DNA from 2 places in the Micromonospora aridisoli genome. Region 1 is predicted to be linked to the other one. Evidence: predicted binding sites of a transcription regulator. Region 1 holds the regulator's gene; the other holds the start of a gene.
What was found. The regulator HrcA, encoded in region 1, represses chaperone genes, less so after heat shock. The targets are predictions, from matches to a motif close to GGTTNGCACNCTCNNNNNGAGNGTGCNAACC.
Positions count from the first base shown of each region.

Region 2: the regulator HrcA is predicted to act here: its motif matches at 3,407-3,437, upstream of groES (co-chaperone GroES).

Region 1 covers NZ_JAXCFK010000016.1:54,576-59,858, reverse strand. Annotated here, with positions in the region: gene SM447_RS26475 (serine hydrolase domain-containing protein) at 1-337, opposite strand, end outside; gene SM447_RS26470 (histidine triad nucleotide-binding protein) at 379-738, opposite strand; gene SM447_RS26465 (16S rRNA (uracil(1498)-N(3))-methyltransferase) at 824-1,558, opposite strand; gene dnaJ (molecular chaperone DnaJ) at 1,560-2,705, opposite strand; gene hrcA (heat-inducible transcriptional repressor HrcA) at 2,779-3,801, opposite strand; gene SM447_RS26450 (DUF4870 domain-containing protein) at 4,012-4,608, shown strand; gene hemW (radical SAM family heme chaperone HemW) at 4,638-5,283, opposite strand, start outside.
Region 2 covers NZ_JAXCFK010000010.1:285,960-291,242, forward strand. Annotated here, with positions in the region: gene SM447_RS22010 (molybdopterin-dependent oxidoreductase) at 1-1,068, opposite strand, end outside; gene groL (chaperonin GroEL) at 1,236-2,885, opposite strand; gene groES (co-chaperone GroES) at 2,958-3,272, opposite strand; gene SM447_RS22025 (helix-turn-helix domain-containing protein) at 3,665-4,465, shown strand; gene SM447_RS22030 (DUF397 domain-containing protein) at 4,456-4,647, shown strand; gene SM447_RS22035 (THUMP-like domain-containing protein) at 4,814-5,283, shown strand, end outside.

The sequences.
Region 1 (5,283 bases):
GCGCGTGCAGCGTGTCCCAGACGTCGCCGTACGGCTCCCGTTGCAGGCCGGCGGTGTGTGACAGCAGCCGGCGCACGGTCAGCTCGCCGTGTGCCGGCAGGTCGAGGTGCCGCCGCAGCGGATCGTCGAGGTCGAGCAGGCCGTCGTCGCGGCACTGCATGACCAGGACGGCGGTGAAGGTCTTGGTGACCGAACCGATCCGGAACCGGGTCTGCTCGTCCAGCGCCGTGTCGTTGCCGGTGCCGCCGACGGTGCACGTCCACAGCGGCCGGTCGGCGCGGTGCACCGCCGCGGAGACCGCCGGCACCCGGGCCTGCGCCTGCACCTGCCGCACCATCCGGTCCAGGTGGCCGGCGGCGGTGCGGCCGCCGGCCGAGGTCACCCGAGGCTCCGGGCCAGCATCGGGCCGAGCGGCGCACCGCCCAGTACGTGCGCGTGCACGTGGAAGACCTCCTGGCCGCCGTACGCCCCGGTATTGAACATCAACCGGAACCCGTCGCCGAGCAGGCCCTCGTCCTCGGCCACCGCGGCGGCCGTGGCCAGCACCTCGCCGGCCAGGGTCGGATCACCCTGACCGAGGGTAGCCACGTCCGCGTAGTGCTCCTTCGGAATGACCAGCACGTGGACCGGCGCCTTCGGGTCGATGTCGCGGAAGGCGAGCGTGGTGGGCGTCTCACGGACCACGGTGGCCGGAATCTCACCGGCGACGATGCGGCAGAACAGACAGTCGCTTCCCATCCGGGCAGTGTAAGGAAGGGCCCCTTCTTATCGTCTCCGGTATGGAAGGGGCCCCTTCTTAACAGTTACCTGAGCGGCGCGGCGGTCACCAGCGCGACAGGCGGGTGGCGAGGACCGCCAGGGCGGCCACGCCGGCGGTGGAGGTACGCAACACCGACGGGCCGAGCCGCACCGGGTGTGCACCGGCCTCCCGGAAGGCCGACAGCTCGGCCGGCGTGATGCCACCCTCCGGGCCCACCACCAGCACGATTTCGCCGTTGTCGGGCAGCTCGGCGGTGGTGAGCCGGTCGGCCGCCTCCTCGTGCAGGACGTACCCGGCCGCCGCCCCGGCGATCCGGCGGGCCACCGAGGCGGTGGCCTCGTCCGGCGCTCCCGCCACCACCGGCAGCCATGCCCGGCGGGCCTGCTTCGCGGCCTCCCGGGCGGTGTTGACCCACCTCTCCCGGGCCCGTACGCCCCGGTCGCCGCGCCACTGCACCACCGAACGGCCCGCCGCCCAGGGCACGATCTCGTCGACGCCGACCTCGGTCATCGCCTGCACGGCCAGCTCGCCCCGATCGCCCTTGGCGATGCCCTGGACCACCACCAGCCGGGGGTTCGCCGCGTCGACGTACCCCCGGTCGGTCAGGTCGAGGTCGAGGGTGCCCCGGCCGACGGCGGTGACCACGGCGGTGGCGGTGCCGCCGTGGCCGTCGGCGAGCAGCACCTGCTCACCCACCCGCAGCCGTTGCACGGTGGCGGCGTGGTGCCCCTCGGGGCCGTCCAGCACCATCGAGGCCGTGGTCGGCAGCGACTCGACCAGGAACAGCGGGGCGGACACGTCAGGCGTGGCCGTTGAAGGCGTCGCGCATCCGGGAGAAGAAGCCGCCCTGCTTGGTCAGCTCGGCGACCTCCTCACCGCGGGTCTTGGCGAACTCGCGCAGCATCCGCTCCTGCTCGGCGTCGAGCTTGGTGGGGGTACGCACGTCCAGGTGGACGTAGAGGTCGCCCCGGCCGGTGCCACGCAGATGGGGTACGCCGCGGGCGCGTAGCCGCAGGGTGCTGCCCGGCTGGGTGCCCGGCTTGACGTCGACCGGCTCCTCGCTGTCCAGCGTCTTGATCGTCAGCCGGGTGCCGAGCGCGGCGGCGGTCATCGGCACGGTGACCCGACAGTGCAGGTCGTCGCCCTTGCGGGAGAAGACGTCGTGTGGCCGCTCGTGGATCTCGACGTAGAGGTCCCCGGCGGTGCCGCCGCCCGGGCCGACCTCACCCTGCTGGGCGAGGCGGATCCGCATGCCGTCCTCCACCCCGGCGGGGATCTTGACGGTCAGCGAGCGGCGGGTGCGCACCCGGCCGTCTCCGGCACAGGTCGGGCAGGGGTGCGGGATGGTGGTGCCGTAGCCCTGGCAGACCGTGCACGGCCGGGCGGAGACCACCTGGCCGAGGAAGGTGCGCTGCACCGACTGCACCTCGCCCCGGCCGCCGCACGCCTCGCAGGTGGCCAGGTGGGTGCCGGCGGCGGTGCCGGCGCCGGAGCAGGTGGTGCAGAGCACGGCGGTGTCGACGGTGATCGGCGCCTCGACGCCGAAGGCGGTCTCCTGGAGATCGAGTTCCAGCCGCAGGATGGCGTCGGCACCGGGGCGGGTACGCGGTCGCGGGCCCCGTCCGGCGCCAGTGGCGCCGCCGAAGAACGCGTCCATGATGTCCTGGAAGCCGACGAAGGGCCCGGCCCCGCCGGGGCCGCCCGGACCGCCGGGCCCGCCTCCGCCCGGTGCCAGCGGGTCCCCGCCCAGGTCGACGATCTGCCGTTTCCGATCGTCCGAGAGGACCTCGTACGCGGCGTTGATGTCCTTGAACTTCTCCTGCGCCTCCGGATCCGGATTCACGTCCGGGTGGAACTGGCGCGCCAGCTTGCGGTAGGCGCGCTTGATCTCGTCATCGGAGGCACCCTTGCTCACGCCGAGAATGCCGTAGTAGTCCCTGGCCACTGCGTTCCGTGTCCTCGTGTTCGTCTCGAGTTACGCCGTTCGGTGGCGGCAGCCTGCCGTCGGCCCTGACTGGTCAGTTCTGGGCCAGCAGCTCGCCCACGTAGCGTGCCACGGCCCTCACCGTGGCGATGGTTCCGGGGTAGTCCATCCGAGTCGGTCCCAACACACCCATCCCCCCGACGATGGTCGCGCCCGGGCCGTACCCGGTGCTGACCACGGATGCCGCCCGCAGGTTGTCGATCTCGTTCTCGTCGCCGATGCGCACCCGCAGGGTGCTCGGCTCGACCTCCCCGATGAGCTTGAGCAGCACGACCTCCTCCTCGAGCGCTTCGAGGATGGGACGCAGGGAACCCTGGAAGTCGAGCAGGCCGCCCCGGGTCAGGTTGGCGGTGCCGGCCAGGGCGAGCCGCTCCTCGTGCCGCTCGACCAGCGTCTCCAGCAGCACGGTGGACAGGGTCGTCATGGCCGGACGCAGGTGCGGCACGGACTCGTCGATGAGGGCCTGCACCAGCGGCGGGGTCTCCGACAGGCGGACGCCGACCAGCTTCTCGTTGACCAGCCGGCGCAGGTCGAGAACATCGTCGGCGAGGACCGGCGCGGGCAGCTCGACCAGCCGCTGCTCGACCCGGCCGGTGTCGGCGATCATCACCAGCATCAGCCGCGTGGTGGAGATCGGCACGAGTTCCAGGTGACGCACCCGGGAGCGGGCCAGGCTCGGGTACTGCACGACGGCGACCTGCCGGGTCAGCTGCGCCAGCAGCCGCACCGTGCGGTGCACGACATCGTCGAGGTCGACGGCGCCGGCCAGGAAGCGCTCGATCGCCCGGCGCTCGGCCGGGCTGAGCGGCTTGACCCGGCTCAGCCGGTCGACGAAGAGCCGGTAGCCACGGTCGGTGGGCACCCGCCCCGCGCTGGTGTGCGGCTGGCGGATGTAGCCCTCCTCCTCCAGCACGGCCATGTCGTTGCGGACCGTCGCCGGTGAGACACCGAGCTGGTGCCGTTCGACCAACGACTTGCTGCCGACCGGCTCCTGGGTGGCGACATAGTCCTCGACGATCGCCCGGAGCACGGCGAGCTTGCGGTCGTCCAGACCCATTCTCCCCACCTCCTGTCGCAGGTCAGCCCTCGGCGTCACGGCCTTCAGAGGAACACTCTGGCACTCGACTGTAGCGAGTGCCAGTCTACGTCGGGGCCCCCGTCAACGCGATGATCAAGTCAGCACGCCCCTCATCCAGCCGATCGGCGGGTTGACACTCGCCGGTGTCGCTCTGGTGCGCCGTTGCCGATGACACCTACGGTGACGTCCATGACTGAACCACCTCGTCCCCCAGACTCCGGCGACGAACCCACGACACCACTGTCCGGTTCTCCTGGCCAGGGCGGCTATCCCCCGCCCGGCGGCTATCCACCCCCCACCGGCGACCAGCCGCCGCCGGCCGGCTACCCCCCGCCCGGCGGCTATCCCCCGCCCGGTGGTTATCCGCCCCCGCCCGGCGCGGGCGGTGTCGGCTACCCGACCGGCGGTTACGGCGCCCCGGGTGGTGGCTACGCCAACAACGAGGACAAGACCTGGGTGCTGATCGCCCACTTCGGCGGCCCACTCGGGGTGGTCGTCGGTGGCGGCCTCTTCGGCTGGGTCGCACCGCTGATCGCGATGATGACCCGGGGGCAGCAGTCCCCCATCGTCCGGGCGCACTCCGTGGCCGCGCTGAACTTCCAGCTCACCTGGGCCATCGCCGGCGTGCTGAGCTGGGTGCTGGCCACGATCACCTGCGGCATCCTGTTCTTCGTGCCGATCCTGGTCCTGATCGTGCCGGTGATCTTCGGCATCATCGGCGGGGTCAAGGCCAACGACGGGGTGCTCTACCAGTACCCGATGAGCTACTCGTTCGTGAAGCGCTGACCCAGGCGGGGCAGCCCTGGTGACGGGGATCAGGGAAGCAGGTCGCGGACCACGGCGTCGGCGAGCAGCCGGCCGCGCAGGGTGAGTTCGGCGCGGCCGGCGACGTGCGCCGGCTCGGCGAGCAGGCCCTCGGCCACCGCCCGCGCCGCGCCCGCCCGTCCGGCGTCGGTCAGCACGTCCAGCGGCAGGCCGGAGGCCAGCCGCAACCGGAGCATGACCTCCTCCATGTGCGCCTCGTCGCCGGTGAGCACCTCCCGGGCCTGTCCGGGTGACTGGCCGGTGGCGAGGCGCCGGGCGTACGCGGCCGGATGCTTGACGTTCCACCAGCGCACCCCACCGACGTGGCTGTGCGCCCCCGGCCCGAGGCCCCACCAGTCGCCGCCGGTCCAGTAGAGCAGGTTGTGCCGGCAGCGGGCCTCCGGCGTGCGGGCCCAGTTGGAGACCTCGTACCAGGAGAAGCCGGCCGCGACGAGGGCGGCCTCGGCGGCCAGGTAACGGTCCGCCGCCACGTCCTCGTCCGGATACGGCAGCTCGCCGCGGCGCATCCGGGCGGCCAGCCGGGTGCCGTCCTCGACGATCAGGGCGTACGCGCTGACGTGGTCCACTCCGGCGGCCACCACCTGCGCCAACGAGGCGGCGAAGTCCTCGGCCCGCTCCCCCGGCGTCCCGTAGATC
Region 2 (5,283 bases), on a different contig from region 1:
GCGCCCGACCACCTGGTCTGCCCCGTCCAGCGGTGCCACCTCGTCGAGCAGTTCCCGGATCGGTACACCGAGCCAACGGGCGTTGCCGATCAGATCGCCGCCCACCTCGTTGGAGACGCAGGCCAGGGTCACGTACCGCTCCACCAGCGGCCGGGCGAGCAGATCGGCGTAGCTCAGCGTCACCGGGTTGCGGACCCGGCCGTGGATGCGCAACCGCCAGGTCTCCGGATCGACCTGCGGCACCACCAGCGCCGTGTCGATCCGGTAGAAGCCACGGTTGGGGGTCACGTAGCTGGCCAATCCGGGCACGGTGAGGTCGGCACCGGCCGGTAGCGGCGGCGCGGCGGAGACCGGAGCCGGCAGGGTGATCGCCTCCCGGGCCGCCGACACCCCCCGGCGGCCGGCCAGCCAACGTCCGGCGACTCCCCCGACGGCGGCCGCACCGAGCACGGTGCCGACACCGGTGAGGAACCGCCGTCGCGAGTCCGGATCCACCGCCCGTCCCGGATCCGCCGTGTCAGGCCGGTCTCCTGTCGGAGCCGGGTCGCCCCTCTCCGCCCCCGACGGCATCTGGGCGCTCTCCCCGGACGCGGTCGGGCTGACAGGCGTCGGTGAGGTCCACGGCCAGGGGTTCAGCTCCAGCGGGCCGGCGACGAACGCCCACAGCGCCACCCCGCCGACCACCGCCCCGACCAGCGACGGCAGCACGTCGACGCCGTCCGCGCCGGCCCGGGTCAGGGCCGCCGCGGCACCGATCGCGCCGAAGACGGCGATGCCGGCCAGGGCCACCGTCAGCCGGCGGACAGCCAGCAGGCCCAGCAGGGCGGCGAAGCCGGCGAGCAGCAGCGCCGTCCCGACCAACAGGGCGATCTTGTCGTACGTGCCGAAGACCGCGATCCCGAACCGTTTGATCGGCTCGGGAGCGGTGTCCACCACGAGGCCACCGACCGCGACGAGCGGCGACGAGCGCGGGCCGGTCAGAGCGGCCACCACCTCGGCGCTGCCGATGGCCGCCGCCGCGGCGGCGATACCGGCCAGGGCTGCGTACCGGGGTGTCGTACTGCTCACCCGCCCAGTGTTTCCCACGGACCACCGGTCCGGTAGTCGCCGTCAGCGTTCGTGACCTTGCGTCACCGGTACCCGGGCCCTCCGTTACACCGCCGGGCACCCGGCGCAAAGCGCGTGGGGCGCGCCGTCTTGTCGACGGTGCGCCCCACTTCCGGCGTACGGCAGGCTCAGAAGCCCGGGCCGTGCTGGTGGCTGTGACCGTGGCCGTGCGAGTGGCCGTGGCCGCCCGCGGCAGGCTCCGGCTCGGCCGGCTTCTCCACCACGAGGCTCTCGGTGGTGAGCAGCAGACCGGCGATCGAGGCGGCGTTGGTGACCGCGTTGCGGGTCACCTTGACCGGGTCGATGATGCCGGACTTGGCCAGGTCGACGTACTCACCGACGGCGGCGTCGAGGCCGTGGCCCCACTCCTTGCCGGTGACCGTCTGGACGACCACGTAGCCGTCGTGGCCGGCGTTCTGGGCGATCCAGCGCAGCGGCTCGACCAGCGCCTTGCGCACGATCGACACGCCGACCTTCTCGTCGCCGGTGAAGCCGAGGTCGTCGTCGAGCACCGGCAGGATCTGCGCCAGGGCGGCACCGCCACCGGGCACCGTGCCCTCCTCGACCGCGGCCTTGGTCGCGGCGATGGCATCCTCGATGCGGTGCTTGCGCTCCTTCATCTCGACCTCGGTGGCCGCGCCGACCTTGACCACCGCGACACCGCCGGAGAGCTTGGCCAGCCGCTCGGCGAGCTTCTCCCGGTCCCACTCGGAGTCCGAGGCCTCGATCTCCTTGCGGATCTGGGCGACCCGGTCGGCCACCTCGCTGGCCTGGCCACCACCGTCGACGATGGTGGTGTTCTCCTTGTCGACCACGATGCGTCGGGCGCTGCCCAGCACCTCCAGGCCGACCTGGTCGAGCTTGTAGCCCAACTCGGGGGCGACCAGCTCGGCGCCGGTGAGGATCGCCATGTCCTGGAGCATCGCCTTGCGGCGGTCGCCGAAGCCGGGGGCCTTGACCGCGCAGACCTTGAGGGTCTTGCGGATGGCGTTGACCACCAGGGTGGACAGCGCCTGACCCTCGACGTCCTCGGCGATGATGAGCAGCGGCTTGTTGTTCTGGAGAACCTTCTCCAGCAGCGGCAGCAGCTCCTCGATCGCGGAGATCTTCTGCGTGGTGATGAGGACGTAAGCGTCCTCCAGGACCGACTCCTGCGCCTCCGCGTCGGTGACGAAGTTCGGCGAGATGAAGCCCTTGTCGAACTGGAGGCCCTCGGTGACGTCCAGCTCGGTCTGCAGGACCGAGCCCTCCTCGACGGTGATCACACCGTCACGGCCGACCTTCTCCATCGCCTCGGCGATCAGCTCGCCGATGGTGGCGTCCTGCGCGGAGATCGTCGCGACGTGCGCCACCGACTTCTTGTCGGAGACCTCGACGGCCTTGTCGAGCAGCGCCTCGGAAACCTTGGTGGCGGCCGCGTCGATGCCCCGCTTGAGGCCGGCCGGGTTGGCGCCGGCGGTGACGTTGCGCAGGCCCTCACGGACCATGGCCTGGGCCAGCACGGTCGCGGTGGTGGTCCCGTCGCCGGCGACGTCGTTGGTCTTGGTCGCCACCTCCTTGACCAGCTGCGCGCCCAGGTTCTCGTACGGGTTGGTGAGCTCGATCTCCTTGGCGATGGTCACGCCATCGTTGGTGATCGTCGGCGCACCGAATTTCTTGTCGAGGACGACGTTGCGCCCGCGCGGCCCGAGGGTGACCTTGACCGCGTCCGCGAGCGCGTTGACACCGTGCTCCAGCAGGTGCCGGGCGTCGTCCGAGAAGCTCAGGATCTTCGCCATGAATGTCCCTTCGAAGCGACGTTGCCCCGGCCCGGCGAGCCGGACCGGGGCAACGACACTGATCGGTCTGTCTTACTTCTCGATGACCGCGAGGACGTCGCGGGCGGAGAGCACCAGGTACTCCTCGCCGGCGTACTTGACCTCGGTGCCGCCGTACTTCGAGTAGAGGACGGTGTCGCCGACGGAGACGTCGATCGGCACGCGGTTGCCCTTGTCGTCGATCCGGCCCGGGCCGACAGCGAGGACGGTGCCCTCCTGCGGCTTCTCCTTGGCGGTGTCGGGGATCACGATGCCCGAGGCGGTGGTGGTCTCGGCCTCGTTCGCCTGGACCACGATGCGGTCCTCGAGCGGCTTGATCGCAACCTTGGTCGCGGTAGTCACGGGCATACCCTCCTGGGGTACTTGGTTTCGTTGCCGATCGGCATGCCGACCGGCGTCAATCTGCCACATGCCACCGGGCGGGGCCGTCGTCGCGGGTGCCGGTCCGCCTGGCGTTCAACCCCCGGACACCAGGGCCCGGGCGTTGGCACCCTCAGGGTGAGAGTGCTAATCGCAGGTTATTCCTCGGCTAGCACTCCGTCAAGGAGAGTGCCAATCCGGCGCCTCGTGTCGCAGTCTCTCGCACCCGCGCGCACCACCGTCCCACCCTCGCCCCGCCACCCTTCCGACCCGGTGCGCCAGCGTTCCTCCAGGGTTTGCCGCAACACGCCAACAGTCACTTCCCCACCGACCGGTCCACCCTTACTCTCCGGCGCGACCACGTCACGGAGGGCGGACAGATGGCGGACGTACCAACCCTGGGGTTCCTGCGCGACCAGTTGCGCCGGGCCCGCAAGGTGCGCGGGCTCAGCCAGGAGGAGCTGAGCAAGATGATCAACTACTCACCGTCGGCGGTGAGCGCGATGGAGATCGGCCCGAACCAGCTCAGCGCCGACTACCTGGCCCGCTTCGACAAGGTGCTGGAAACCGGCGGCCTCTTCGTCGGGATGCTGGAGCTGATCCGGCTGCACGCCGAGCCGGACTGGTTCCGGCCGTGGGGCGAGATCGAGCGGGAGGCGGTCGCGCTGCGCTGGTACGACCCGGCCGTGGTGCCGGGCCTGCTCCAGACCGAGACGTACGCGCGGGCCATGCTGCGGGCCGGCCCGCCGCTGACCGACGAGCAGATCGAGAAGCGGGTGCTGGCCCGGATGGCCCGCCAGGAGGTGCTCGCCCGCGAGGAGCCGCCGCAGCTCGTCGCGGTGCTCGACGAGCAGGTGCTGCGCCGGCAGGTCGGCGAGCGCGCGACCATGCGCGAGCAGTTGGAGCACCTGCGCAGCCTCGCCGACCGCCCGCACGTCCAGGTGCGGATCGTGCCGGCCGAGACCCCGTGGTACGTCGGACTCAACGGCCCTTTCGTACTGGCCCGGCTCGTCGACGGCACCGAGGTGGCGCACCTGGACAACCAGCTCCGGGGGCACACCGTGGACAGCCCGAACGACCTTGCCGCCCTGGGGCGACGCTGGGAGACTGTGGCCGGTGAGGCGCTGCCGCGCCGGCAGTCCGCCCGCCTGATCGAGGAAGTGGCGAAGTCATGGACCTGACCCGTGCCGCCTGGCGCAAGTCCTCCCGCAGCAACAGCAACGGCGGCGCCTGCGTCGAGGTCGCCGACAACCTGCCCGGCGTGGTCGCCGTACGCGACAGCAAGGACCCGGCCGGCCCGGTACTCGCCTTCACCCCGACCGCCTGGCGCGCCTTCATCACCACCCACCACACCACCAACTGATCCCCACCCCCGCCGCCGGCCACCCCGCCGAGCCCGGTCGGCCGCACATTGATCGTCTGCCCTCCAGTGACTCGGACCTCGGCGTGTCGACTCACTGAAGTGCAGACGATCACGCCGCGCACGGGCGGGCGCCTCGGGCAGTCGGGTGGGACGGAAGAATGGGCGGGTGGATCTGGAGCAGCTCGCCGCGTTGCGTACGCCCGAGGGGTCGGCCGCGCTCGACGCGGCGGCCCGGGTGGCCGGTGGCGACCCGCTGGTCGCGGCGGCGGCGCTGCGCTCGGCGGGGGTGCCCGCCGAGCTCGCGGCGGCGGCGCTGACCCAGGCGGAACTGCGCCGCCGGGCGACGGGCAAGTTCGGGCCGGCGGCGGCCGGCATGTTCTTCACCCGGCCGGGCCTGGAGCAGGCGACCCGGCGGGTGGTCGCGGACCGGCGCGCGCGGCGGTTGCGCGCCGCCGGGGTGACCAGCCTGGCCGACCTGGGCTGCGGGCTGGGCGCGGACGCACTCGCCGCCGCCCGCGCCGGCATCCGGGTGTACGCGGTGGAGGCCGACCCGCTCACCGCCGCGCTGGCCGAGGAGAACGCCCGGGCCGCCGGGCTGACCGACCTCCTCACCGTCGAGTGCGGCGACGCGACCGC